2 regions of the Arthrobacter sp. CAN_A214 genome follow, and region 2 is predicted to be linked to the other one. Evidence: predicted binding sites of a transcription regulator. Region 2 holds the regulator's gene; the other holds the start of a gene.

Region 1 (6,789 bases), on a different contig from region 2:
CAGGATTCGACGTCGCTGAGCTGAGCGGCGGTTCCACACCCACAGCCCTTCTCGGCGGAGGAGGCGCGGCCACCGAGCTGCGTCCGGGTGTCTACGTTCTCGGGGACGCGCAGCAGTACGAGCTGCAGCGCTGCGCACTGGAGGACATTGCGCTGACGGTCGCCGCAACGGTCGTGAGCCGATCTGCTCCGGCAAGCGGCAGGGGCCGCCGCGTCGTCGTCGACTCCGGAAGCAAGATCCTGGGGAGCGACCGTCCCGCCTGGGCTACCGGCTACGGGAGGCTTCTCGACGAGCCCGCCGCGCGCATCGTCGCCCTGTCCGAGCATCACGCCACCATCGAATGGCCCGACGGCACCGCGCTGCCGGCGCACGGGCAGCGGCTCCGGGTTGTCCCCAACCATGTGTGCCTCACGATGAACCTCGTCGATCGGGTGAGCGTGGTGCGGGATGGATCGGTCGAGGATGAGTGGGAAATTGCCGCGCGGGGACAGAACAGCTGAACGGTTCCGGAGAGTCGGCGCGGCAATGTCCCGAATAGGATGGGTGGATGACCTACCGCCCCGCAGAAGACCGTTACGAAAAGATGAAGTACCGCCGTGTCGGCAAGAGTGGGCTGCAGCTGCCCGCTGTGTCCCTCGGCCTCTGGCACAACTTCGGCGACGACAAATCCTTCGATACCCAGCGCGCCATCCTGCGCCGTGCCTTCGACCTCGGCGTCACGCACTTCGACCTGGCGAACAACTACGGACCGCCTTACGGCAGCGCCGAGACGAACTTCGGGCGCCACTTCGCCGACGACTTCCGGCCCTTCCGCGACGAGCTCGTTATTTCGAGCAAGGCCGGCTACGACATGTGGCCCGGCCCCTACGGCAACTTCGGCTCCCGCAAGTACCTCCTGGCCAGCCTCGACCAGTCGCTGAACCGCATGGGCCTCGACTATGTGGACATCTTCTACAGCCACCGGCCCGACCCCGAAACTCCCCTCGAGGAGACCATGGGCGCACTCGACACCGCCGTCCGGTCCGGGCGCGCACTCTACGCCGGCATCTCGTCCTACTCGCCCGGGAAGACCATCGAAGCCGCAGCCATCCTCCGCGAGATGGGCACTCCGCTGCTCATTCACCAGCCGTCCTACTCGATGCTCAACCGGTGGGTCGAGAATGGCGAGCCGAACCTGCCCCAGGCGCTCGAGAAGGTGGGTGCCGGGTCCATAGCGTTCTCACCGCTGGCCCAGGGCCTCCTCACCGACCGGTACCTCGACGGCGTTCCTGCGAATTCCCGGGCCGCCGCGGACAAGTCACTCTCGGAAGGCCACCTGTCCGAGGACAACCTGTTACGCGTGCGGGGCCTCAACGAGATCGCAGGCGGGCGTGGCCAGACGCTGGCTCAGATGGCGATCGCCTGGATCCTGCGGCCGCAGGCCAAGGGGACCCCGATCACCTCGGCGCTCATCGGGGCGTCCAGCGTGAAGCAGCTCGAGAACAGCCTCGCGGCCGTCAACAACCTCGACTTCACCGCTGAGGAGCTGCACGCGATCGATGAGTTCGCCGTCGAATCGGACATCAACCTGTGGGCGGGAGCGCTGAAGGCCTGATGCGCGCCGTCCGGACGGCGGTTCGCAGTGACTGGGCCGCCATCTGGCGCATTATGGAGCCGGTGGTCAGGGCCGGGGACACCTACTGCTGGGATCCCGCCATGGAGGAGGATGCGGCGCGGCGGGAGTGGTTCCCCGAGGTGCTCCTCGATGCAACGTTGTGCGTCTATGTGGTGGTCGACGACGACGTCGTGGTGGGCACTGCTCAATTGCACGCCAACCGTGGGGGCAACGGCAGCCACGTTGCCAACGCCTCTTTCCTGGTGGCGGCTGACGCCGGCGGGAAAGGGTTCGCGCGGTTGCTCGCCGCGCGGGTGATGGAGGAGGCCCGGGGTCAGGGCTATGAATCCATGCAGTTCAACGCCGTGGTGCAGACGAATGAGCGGGCGGTGGCGTTGTGGCAGTCCCTGGGATTCGAGGTGATCGGCACTGTTCCGAACGCCTTCCGGCATCCTGTACGGGGACTGACCGGCCTCCACATCATGTATCGGGCACTCTAGGGACGCGCTCCCGCGCGAGTGCTAGCCGAAGGTGAAGTCCGCCGTCGTCATCTGTGCGTGACCCAGCCGGATCAACTCCCGAAGCACTTCGGGGTCGACCTCTGCCAGCGACGGGATGTACAGGCACGCGGTGCCGGTCCGATGCCTCCCCAGACGGGCGAGGAGGTCCTTCGCGCCGGGGGCGATCGTAAGCCCGTGCAGGGGCTATCGCGGGAGGACCCCGGAAGGACCTGCCTTGTGTCCGGTCCTTCCGGCCATCCTGAGCGGTCGGCACCGGCCGTTGACGGCTCGAAGGACACCGGTGGCGAGGTCGAATGCGGAAAGGAAAATTCTCCCGGCAGATCTGGCACTCTCCCTACAGGAGTGCTAATCCATTTCCGTAGTTGAGCGGAGGGCGCTCAACTATCCGAACAATAAATCGATCGTTGCTTCCGAGGGAAGCGGCATACCTGAAGGAGTTGACAACAATGGCTATGAGGTTTGACCCGTTCCGCGAGATCGACCGTGTTGCCGGTGCGCTTCTGAACAGTGGGCCGGGCCTGCGCGGGATGCCGATGGACCTGTACCGCCAGGGAGATCATTACGTACTGAACGCGGATCTTCCAGGATTGGATCCAGGATCGGTCGACATCGATGTTGACGGGCAATTGCTGACCATTCGTGCGGAGCGGACACTGCAGGGTGCTGACGGTGTCCAGTGGCTGACCCGTGAGCGTGACAGCGGCTCGTTCCTGCGCCAGCTCAACCTGGGACAGGGAATCGACACCGAGAACATCTCCGCACACTACGAGAACGGTGTCCTGAGCGTCACCATCCCTGTGGTCGAGAAGGCGAAGTCCCGCAAGATCGCAGTGACCACCAACCACGAATCCGACGTCGTCGAAGAGGGCACGAATTCACGCAACAAGCAGCAGTCAGTGGAGTCATAGGACGCCTGTTCGAGAGCACCGCAGGGCGCCGGACCCGACCAACGGTTGGGTCCGGCGTTTCTCGTGGAAACGATTCGGGACGACTTCCCGTGGAGATCCCTAGGGCAACCGGGGCAACTCGGAGCAACTCGCAGCAAGGTCGAGAAAGGGACCGGGGGCGTTGCTGGGGGTGAAGCCCCGGTCTCAAGAGGGCTTGCGGCCCCCGGTCCCATTCGAGGGCAGCTGCCCAATCACCGGCAGTTCTGCCGCCGGCTTCCCTTGAACTGCTGCCTTGACGCAATCATCACGGGCCGTTCTTGGGAAAAGCTTGGATTCTCCCTTCGGCGGCCTGCTGCCCGCCGTAACAAGGCTTCTCAAACGCACCCGCAAGCCCTCCGCCGTGTCACGAGGTTCGGTCGAGAACTTCGGACTACGCTTCGCTACAGTGCATCGCTACGAAGCTCAGTTACCGGGGGAGATTCGAATGGGCCGCGTATCAGCCGCCAGGGGTAAAGCGTGGATCAGCACCACTGGAGGAAACGGACTCCGCCTCGAATGGGAGCCTTCCTCCCAGGTGGAAGCCGACGACGTCCGGTCGGTCCTGGAAACGAGTACCTTCCTGGCCGGCGGAAAACCGTACGTTCTCCTGGTCGACCTGACGATGCTCATCTCCATCAGTACCGAGGCCCGGGACGTCTTCAATGCGTGCAGCGATGTCCTCGCCGCGGCAATGGTGGGACGGGGTCCCATGGACCGGGTCCTGGCTGCACCTTCGGGGAACGCCGGCCATCCAACGGGATTCTTCACCTCGGAGGCCGATGCGGTCAGCTGGCTTGGGAAGATGAGCCCCGGGGGAAAGAACCCATGAGCAATCCGCGAAATCGCACGGTCAGGTTTGTCGCGGCCCGGGAGGACAACGATCTCATCCGCGTCGACTGGGATAGGGGCATCACCATCTCCGACGACGACGCCCGGCAGCTGATCGCCCGGCTTGCTGAGCTCTCCCCGCTCGTGTGCGGGCCGATGCTTGTCAACCTCAACGGTATGGTGTCCCTCAGCCGAGGATCCCTCAGCGCCTTCGCCGGTAACCTGGATATCTCAGCGATGGCGCTCGTCGGGCACTCGGCCGTGGACCGGCTCCTGGCGGGATTCTTCATTGGAGTGCATCGCCCGCCGTACCCCACCTGCTACTTCGACTCCGAGGAGGCAGGCGAAGAGTGGCTGCTCGGACGCCGTCATCTCGACCGGGACTGCGTCCTCGAGCCCTCGACATTCGAGCCGGTCGAGCTCTCACTCCCGCCAGGAGCTCCGTAGGCCGGGAAAAACCTTCTCATACCCCTGCAGCACGCGGACTGCAGCGTGCGCCGAATCGATGAGCGGGTGGAGAGTGAAGGCCTTCAGTGCCGCGTCCCGGTCCGCACGCAAAGCCGCCTGCACGGTTTGCTGCTCAGCCGCCTTGACCGAGGCCATCAGACCGAGTTGGGAAACGGTCAGGGGCGCGACGGGGAGCGGAACAGCCCCGCTGCCGGACACCCGTGCGGGGACCTCGACGACGGCGTCCTCCGGCAGCCCACCGAAGGTTGTGCCGTTGCGGACGTTCAGGATCAGTTCGGCGGGAGTGTCCGTCAGCAGCGCGTGCATCACCTGCAGTGCCATCCTTTCGTAACCGCCTCCGGCGAGGTCGCTCAGCTCCCGTTGCTCGTCAGGGCGGCGCGCCTCCACGAGGTAGCCGGACTCCCGGGCCAACCGCGCTTCCTCCCATACCGCGAACGGCTGCGTCGCCTCGAGCAGTTGCGGGTACAGCCCGTGCTGCTGGCTCGCGAGGATCTCGCCGCGAGTCTGCCCGGCGGATGACACCGCACGCAGTGCCTCACGATGGAAGTAGTAGTAGAACAGGTACTCGTTGGGCAGGGCACCGAGAAGCCGAAGCAGGTCAGGGCCGAACACCCTGCCCTCCTCGAAGGACAGTAACCGTGCAGGATCCCGCAGCAGGGCCGGAAGCCGGTCCTCGCCGTCGTGCATCAACCCCCGCAGCCACCCGAGGTGGTTCAGGCCTACATAGTCGACGCCGGTGAGGGACCCGGGGGCCAGCGGGACGCCTGCGGCAGCGCAGGCACGCGTGACGAGGCCCGACGCCGAATCGCAGATGCCGATCACCCGTCCGCCGAGGACAGTCTGAAGTGCCTCGGTCACCATTCCCGCGGGATTGGTGAAGTTGATGAGCCACGCGTCGGGCGCATGCTCCTGCAGCAGGCGCGCCACGTGCATCATGTCGGGAATGGATCTGAGAGCGTAGGAGATTCCACCCGCGCCGACGGTTTCCTGACCCAGCAGGCCCGCACCGAGCGCGACACGTTCGTCAAGGATGCGGCCCTCCAGCCCGCCGCTGCGGACGGCCGCGAAGACGACGTCGGCCCCCACCAGCGCAGTACGGAGGTCCGATCGGACCTCCACCTCAGGTCGGTGTCCGGCATCGGGCGCGGAGCCGCCGGCGGACTCTGAACCGGCACCCGGAGGCGGCCTCGCCGCCGGCCCCGCATCCCCGGAAAGCGGCATGTCGTCGAGCACCCGCCGGATGGCCTCCGCGCGGCCGGCATCGGCATCCACGAGGACCAGTGAGTCGATCAGGCCGGCAAAGCGACCCTGGGACAGCGCGCGGTAGACCAAAGGGACACGGAACCCGCCGCCGCCTACAATCACCAGTTTCATCGGCGTTCAGCTCCCTTTCAGCACGTCGCAGGCCGGCGGTGCAGCCTACGAGTATTGTGCCGTACATGGTTCATCAGCACCGCTTCGACCCCCTGGCCGGCCGGCGGACCAGTGAGGAACCCGAATTCGACCTGCTGCTCGCGGGCCAGGTGTTCTTCGACATCATTTTCACCGGACTCGAGCAACTGCCGTCACCCGGCACCGAAGTGTGGACCGACGGCATGGGTTCGAGCCCGGGAGGGATCGCGAACCAGGCCATCGCTGCGAGCAGACTGGGGCTTCGGACCACGCTGGCGGCCGCCTTCGGGGACGACGGGTACGGGCAGTCCAACTGGAACATCCTCCAGGATCAGGAATACGTCGACCTGTCGCGGTCCCGGGTCTTCGAGAACTGGCACTCGCCCGTCACCGTCTCGTTGTCGGTGCACCGCGACCGCTCCATGGTGACCCACGGCCACCCGTCGCCCCTCTCCGCCTCCACGCTGATCGGCGACCCGCCGCGCTGCCGCGCCGCCGTCGTCGGGGTCGAGCTGGAGGTCGAACGCTGGGCGCGTGCGGCGAGCGCCAACGGAACCAAGCTTTTCGGCGATGTGGGGTGGGATCCTGCCGGAAAGTGGGCTCCGGAAACCCTGTGCTCACTCGAGTATTTCCACGCCTTCATGCCCAATGGAGCCGAGGCGATGGCCTACACGCAGACGGACGACCCCTGGGCCGCGCTGTACGCGCTCGCGGACCGCGTCCCCGTGGCGGTGGTGACGGTGGGGCAGCACGGCGCCATGGCCATCGACTCATTGACGGGCGAAGAGGAGTGGGTGCCGGCGCTTCCCGTCGCTGCGTACGATCCCACCGGCGCCGGTGACTGCTTCAGTGCAGGCTTCGTGGTGACCGATCTCCTGGGGCTGCCGCTCGCTGACCGGTTGAGCTTCGCCAACCTGTGTGCCTCGCTCTCCATCCAGCATGTGGGGGGATCGCTGGCCGCGCCGGGCTGGGGGGACATCGCCGACTGGTGGCACCGCATGAGCGCCGAGCGCGACGGCGTCCGCAAGCAGTGGCTGCGTCGCTATGCCTTTCTGGAGGA
Region 2 (6,789 bases):
AATTCGGACAGCAACGAAGCGCGCGGAACCGGCCAGTATGGAATCGGAGGATAGGGTGTGGTGACTATGACCGTGGCGAAGAACGCATTGGTGCCCACTTCCGCCGACACTGCCCGCGAGCGGATACTTACCGCGGCCTATGATCTTTTCTCCCGCCGTGGAATCCAGGATGTCGGCATAGATGAACTAGTTGCTCGGGCCCCAGTGGCCAAAGCGACCTTCTACCGGCATTTCGCGTCCAAGGACGATCTGGCCTTGAGCTTTTTAGAACGGCGGGACGAAATCTGGACCAGCCGTGACGTGATCGCCGAGGTCAGACGGCGCGAGAGCGCCCCCGTCGAGAGACTCTTGGCCATCTTCGATGTCTTGGATGAGTGGTTCCAGCACCGGGATTTCGAAGGATGTTCCTTCATCAATGTGCTACTGGAAATGGGTTCCACACACACGCTCGGCCGGGCGAGTATCGACTATTTGGCCAAGATCCGAGTCCATGTGCGCACCCTCGCCGAGGAAGCTGACTTGAATGACCCGGTGGAATTCGCCCACTCCTGGCAGCTTCTCATGAAGGGGTCGATCGTGTCAGCCGCCGAGGGTGACCGCGTGGCAGCGAACCGTGCTCGGCAAATGGCTGTCTGGCTTATCGATTACCACCAAAAAAATGACGATACGACGAACACCCCAGACCCAGGGAATCCACCAATGGATTGCTCCGGGGGCTGGTGATCGCGGCCGTACTGCCGGCCTTCCTGACTGCGGCCCGGTGAACATGATCCGGCGGGTTGGACAAACTTGAGCGCACTAGGCTCAATCCGATTTGAACGGCAGATGCCACTCCGGTATAGTTGAGTGCAGAACGCTCAATCTACGCGCCCATCGATTGGATGGAACTTGAGTGCTCCTCCCATTCGGGCTTTCGAAAGGAAAATTGCATGTCACGTGCAGTAGGCATTGACCTCGGAACCACCAACTCGGTCGTCTCGGTCCTCGAGGGCGGCGAGCCCACCGTCATTGCGAACGCCGAGGGCGCCCGCACCACGCCGTCGATCGTCGCCTTCTCCAAATCGGGCGAGGTGCTGGTCGGCGAGATCGCCAAGCGCCAGGCCGTCAACAACATCGACCGCACCATCGCCTCCGTCAAGCGCCACATGGGCACTGACTGGAGCGTCAAGGTCGATGACAAGAAGTACACCGCGCAGGAGATTTCCGCACGTACGCTCCAGAAGCTGAAAACGGACGCCGAAAGCTACCTCGGCGAAAAAGTCACCGACGCCGTCATCACCGTTCCCGCATACTTCAACGACGCCGAGCGCCAGGCCACGAAGGAGGCCGGTGAGATCGCGGGCCTCAAGGTCCTGCGCATCGTCAACGAGCCCACCGCTGCCGCACTCGCCTATGGCCTCGACAAGGGCAAGGAGGACGAGCTCATCCTCGTCTTCGACCTCGGTGGCGGAACGTTCGACGTCTCCCTGCTCGAAGTCGGCAAGGACGAAGACGCATTCTCCACCATCCAGGTCCGCTCCACGTCCGGTGACAACCGCCTCGGCGGCGACGACTGGGACCAGCGCGTGGTCGACTACCTGCTGGCGCAGGCAAAGGCGAAGGGCGCAGACCTGTCGAAGGACAAGATTGCCCTTCAGCGTCTCAAGGAAGCAGCCGAGCAGGCGAAGAAGGAACTGTCCTCGGCCACCTCCACCAACATCTCGCTGCAGTACCTTTCGGTCACAGCGGACGGCCCGGTCCACCTCGACGAGCACCTGTCGCGTGCCAAGTTCCAGGACCTCACCAAGGATCTGCTCGACCGCACCAAGAAGCCGTTCAAGGACGTCATCGCCGAGGCCGGTATCAAGGTCGCCGACATCGACCACATCGTCCTCGTGGGTGGCTCCACCCGCATGCCCGCAGTGAGCGAGCTCGTCAAGGAACTTGCCGGCGGCAAGGAGCCCAACAAGGGCGTCAACCCCGATGAGGTTGTCGCCGTCGGTGCCGCCCTCCAGGCCGGCGTGCTGAAGGGTGAGCGCAAGGACGTCCTGTTGATCGACGTCACCCCGCTGTCCCTCGGCATCGAGACCAAGGGTGGCATGATGACCAAGCTCATCGAGCGCAACACCGCCATCCCCACCAAGCGGAGCGAGACCTTCACGACGGCGGATGACAACCAGCCGTCCGTCGCCATCCAGGTCTTCCAGGGCGAGCGCGAGTTCACCCGTGACAACAAGCCGCTCGGCACCTTCGAACTGACGGGTATCGCACCGGCCCCCCGCGGCGTCCCCCAGGTCGAGGTCACCTTCGACATCGACGCCAACGGTATCGTCCACGTCTCGGCGAAGGACAAGGGCACGGGCACCGAGCAGTCCATGACCATCACCGGTGGATCCTCCCTCTCGAAAGAAGACATCGACCGCATGGTCCGCGAGGCTGAGGAGCACGCCGCCGAGGACAAGACGCGCCGTGAAGCAGCAGACACGCGCAACGGCGCCGAGCAGCTCGCCTACTCCGTGGACAAGCTGATTGCCGACAACTCGGACAAGCTGCCCGAGGAGGTCAGGACCGAGGTCCAGACCGACGTCGACGCTCTCAAGAAGGCGCTCGAGACGCAGGACAACGACGACGAAGTAAAAACCGCGTTCGAGAAGTTGCAGTCTTCGCAGTCGAAGTTGGGCGAAGCGATCTACGCCCAGGCCCAGCAGGAAGCCGGCCAGCCAGGCTCGGACGGAACTGCAAATGACGAGTCCGCTTCCACCGGCGCCGACGAGGATATTGTTGACGCCGAGGTTGTAGACGAAGACACCAGCGAAAAGAAGTAATCATGCCGCACCACGGAAACGAAGAAGAACATCAGTCGGAACCGGTAAGTTTTAGCGACAACCGCAAGATTGACCCTGAAACGGGCAAGGTCCGTGGGCAGCAGAAGGACGCCGGGGACCCGGCACCGGAAACCCCGGTGACCGGGGAGCCGGTGGCTGGTCCTGACGCGCTGGATGGCGAGGTGCTGGACGCCGAATCCTCCACCACGCGGGATGAGGCGGACGGTGACGCCCTCGCCCAGGCCGAAGCGATCCTCAACGAGGCAAGCGTCGACGGTGAGTCCAATCCCGCGGTCGACGTCGTCGCCGAGCTTCGCGACGACCTGCTCCGGCTGCAGGCCGAGTACGTCAACTATCGCCGCCGGGTCGAGCGTGACCGGGATGTGGCGAGGGACCAGGCAGTGATCGGTGTCCTCAACTCAGTCATGCCCGTGCTCGATGACATCGACGCCGCGCGCCAGCACGGTGACCTAGCCGAGGGCCCGTTCGCGGCGATCGCGGCCAAGCTCGAGAACGTCCTCAAGGCGTACGAGCTGACGCGCATCGACGAAACCGGTGTGGCCTTCGACCCGAACATCCACGAGGCACTGATGCAGCAGCCCAGCGCGGATGTTACGACGGACAGCGTGAACCAGATTCTCCGCGCGGGGTACCGCAAGGGGGAGCGGGTCCTCCGGGCCGCCCAAGTGATCGTCGCAGTGCCGGAGTAATCAGCGCCATGATCGCCGGGACAGTCCCCGAACGGCGGCAACAAAATTTCTGCGGGCCTGGCGGCCCTTCGAATATCAAGGCCGTCTTCCCCGGGAACTGTCCCGGCTGCGCTGCTTGCTCACCCATGTATTAGACGAACGACGAAAGGAGACACCAATTGGCTAGTCAGGATTGGGTCGACAAGGATTTCTACAAGATCCTCGGTGTCTCCAAAGACGCATCCGATGTCGACATCAAAAAGGCATACCGGAAGCTCGCACGTAAGCACCACCCTGACCAGAATCAGGGCGACGCCGGCTCCGAACGGATGTTCAAGGATGTGTCCGAGGCCTACTCGGTCCTTTCCGACGCCGAAGAGCGGCAGCAGTACGACGCCATCCGCGCCATGGGCGGGGGAGCGAGGTTCTCTGCTGGAGGAGCAGGCGGCGGGGGTCAGGCCGGCGGGTTCGAGGACGTCTTCGGCAATCTCTTCGGGCAGGGTGCCGGTCCCCGCACCCGCAGCGGGGCGCGCGGCTCCAATGGTTACAGCAACCTGCCGCCTGAATTCGCCGACCTCTTCGGCGGCGGGGGCGCAGGCGGATTCTCCGGAGGTTTCCAGCCTCCGGCGCGCAAGGGCGCCGACCGCACGGCGAGCACCACCATCTCCTTCGCCGGTGCCATTCGGGGAACTACCGTCGGCCTGCGTGAGCCATCAGGTGAGCAGATCGATGTGCGCATTCCCGCCGGGATCAAGGAGGGCCAGAAAGTGCGCGTGCGCGGCAAAGGCCAGACAGGTCCTGCCGGCACGGGGGACCTCATGGTCACTGTCCACATCAAGGACCACCCCTTCTTCCAGCGCGACGGCGACAATATCCGCGTACATGTGCCCGTCACCTTCCCCGAGGCCGCCCTGGGCGCGCAGATCGAGGTGCCCACACTGTCGGGTGACCTGGTGAAGATGAAGGTGCCCGCAGGAACGCCCTCCGGACGTACCCTGAGGTTGAAGGGCCGCGGCGTGTCGACCGCCAAGGCCGCAGGGGATCTGTTGGTGACGATCGACGTCGTTGTTCCCCAGAACCTGTCGAAGGAAGCCGCGGCCGCGGTCGAAGCGTTTGCGAAAGCCACCGCCGATGCCGACCCGCGCGGAACCCTGGCAGAAAAAGCCCGACTGTAGCCGGCGGAGCCAGTCCGCGGCCATAGCGCCACGCAATACGAAAGACGTGTAGCCAGCACATCGGAAGGAGGTTCCCGGTATGGATTCAGCGATCCCCATCTATGTGATTTCCGTGGCAGCCGAACTCGCCGATATGCACCCGCAGACCCTGCGCCAGTACGACCGGCTTGGCCTCGTCATCCCGAGCAGGGCGCCCGGGCGGGCCCGCCGGTACTCGCCGAAGGATGTGGGAACGCTTCGGGAAATTCAGCGCCTGTCCCAGGAGGGTGTCTCGCTGGAAGGTATCCGGCGGATCCTCGAGCTCGAGAACCAAGTGGCTGCGCTGCAGTCCCGAGTGCAGGAACTGGGCGCGGAGCTAGCGCTCCGCCGCAGCCAACCGGACGCGAGCCGGGTGTTCGCGGCGGGGCTCGCCGGCGACGTCGTCACCCTGGCGAGGGGCAAGCGGCCGCGTCCACGAAGCCAGGCCCTCATGGTGTGGCGGCCGGATCCCCAATCCAGCGGCGCCAAACGGATCCTGTGACAAGCCGGTCGCGCCGGCCATCGGCCCGGGGCCGATCTGGATAATCACGCAAGCTCAGGGCAGACTAGAGGCATGCTCAACCATCCACAACCCTCCCGGAAGATGTTGGTGTAATGGACTCGTTCATCGAGATTCTTGCCCTGGGCGTAGGTATTCTGACGGCGACAGGAGTAGGCACCGCCGTTGCCGGATGGGTGGTCGTCCGAAAGGTCAAACGCTCCCGCATCCTTCAGCGAGCAGCAGGAGACAGCGTACTCGCAGCGAAGTCATTTGCGCCGGACAAGGCCGTTCGGGAACCCGCGAGACTGATCGGCGAGATGCGCCGCTCCAGCAGGGCGACCCGGGGTGCGATCGAGGAAGCCACCCGGCACGAGTGGCCGGTTGGCCATCTACCGCAGGCAGCCCAGGACCTCGATCGTGCAATGCTCTCGCTGGAGAATCAGCTCCGGATTGCCGACCGGGAGCCCAACCGCGCGCTCAAGGGTGAATGGACGGCGGACCTCGCGCAGCAGGCCCGCGCCCTCGATGAGCTCTCGGCGGACCTCCGCAGGTGCCTGCTCCAGTCCAGCCGGTCCGTCGATCAGCTGCAACTCGAACAGGCCAGTTCCCGACTGACCGCGGAGATCAGCGCCATGCAGTCCTGGCGGAGTTCCTACGGGTCCCGGCAGGCTTGGTAGGACAGCACAGTGTCGATCAAGCGTCGGATCACCCGCATCGTCCAGGCCAATCGTGCCGCCGCGCAGGCATCAAAAGAGGATCCGCAGGTCAACGCCCGGCACGCGCAAGACCAGCAGCAGGGCATGCTTGACCAGGCGAGACGTGCGGCGGCCGACGTCGCAGCCCACCGCCGGCGCATCGAGATAGCGGCCTCCGAGGCCGGGGCATACACCCAGTACCTCGATGAGCAGGCGGCTGCGGCGGTTCAACGGGGCGACGACGAAACCGCGCGCAACGCTATCCGTGAAGGTATAGGTGCCCGTAAGCGTTATGACCTGCTGGCGCAGCAGTTCTCGGAGGCTGACCTGCAAAGCCGGCAGTTGCAGGGTGATCTGGAGCGCCTTGAGCGCCGGATCTTCGACAGTTCCCTCGAATATCAGAGCATGCTGGCGCGGCGGACTGCTGCAGAGGCGGCCCTCGGGGTGCAGAAGTCGATCAGCGCCTCGTCCAGGGCGTCGTTCGGTGCCGAAGCCGCCCGCAGGGAGGCCGAGCGGGAGGTGCGCCGGCTGCGCGCCCAGGCCGAGGCGCGGGAGGAGCTGGCCTGGACGGACCCGTCGTCGCCACGCATGGAACAGGCGTTCGAGGAACTCGAAGCCGAAGCTGACACGCAGCAGGAACTCGAACGGTTGAAGAAGTCGCGGGCTACAGGCTATCCTCCCGGGCAGTAGTAAGCGCGTCCAGGACGGCGTCGTCGACCTCGGCCGGTTCCCGCAGGCGCAGGCGCCAGGCGAAAGGGTCACCGGCGTTGCGCACTGGTTCGAGCGCTGCAACGTCCGCCAGGTCCACCCGCACGAAGACATCGACGGTCGTCTTGTTCGTCGGTGCCACCTGGGCGAACTTGCGGCGCGGAGTCTGCAGCGAGACGTAGGTCTTGCGCATCTGGA

The links. Region 2 encodes HspR, which represses chaperone genes until heat shock. Its sites were predicted from a motif close to AAGTTGAGTCNNNNNGACTCAACTT; they were not measured.
Region 1: a site for HspR is predicted at 2,475-2,499, ahead of IWX65_RS00965 (Hsp20/alpha crystallin family protein). Genes of this name have one in related genera too.

The regions. Positions count from the first base shown of each region.
Region 1 is NZ_JADOUU010000001.1:216,679-223,467, reverse strand. It holds gene IWX65_RS00980 (alanine racemase) at 1-500, shown strand, start outside; gene mgrA (L-glyceraldehyde 3-phosphate reductase) at 548-1,594, shown strand; gene IWX65_RS00970 (GNAT family N-acetyltransferase) at 1,594-2,094, shown strand; gene IWX65_RS00965 (Hsp20/alpha crystallin family protein) at 2,562-3,023, shown strand; gene IWX65_RS00960 (DUF7793 family protein) at 3,487-3,870, shown strand; gene IWX65_RS00955 (DUF7793 family protein) at 3,867-4,316, shown strand; gene IWX65_RS00950 (family 4 glycosyl hydrolase) at 4,293-5,711, opposite strand; gene IWX65_RS00945 (PfkB family carbohydrate kinase) at 5,777-6,789, shown strand, end outside.
Region 2 is NZ_JADOUU010000011.1:98,755-105,543, reverse strand. It holds gene IWX65_RS11200 (TetR/AcrR family transcriptional regulator) at 67-723, shown strand; gene dnaK (molecular chaperone DnaK) at 930-2,804, shown strand; gene IWX65_RS11190 (nucleotide exchange factor GrpE) at 2,807-3,514, shown strand; gene IWX65_RS11185 (DnaJ C-terminal domain-containing protein) at 3,673-4,668, shown strand; gene IWX65_RS11180 (heat shock protein transcriptional repressor HspR) at 4,748-5,188, shown strand; gene IWX65_RS11175 (hypothetical protein) at 5,302-5,865, shown strand; gene IWX65_RS11170 (PspA/IM30 family protein) at 5,875-6,573, shown strand; gene IWX65_RS11165 (DUF5655 domain-containing protein) at 6,548-6,789, opposite strand, start outside.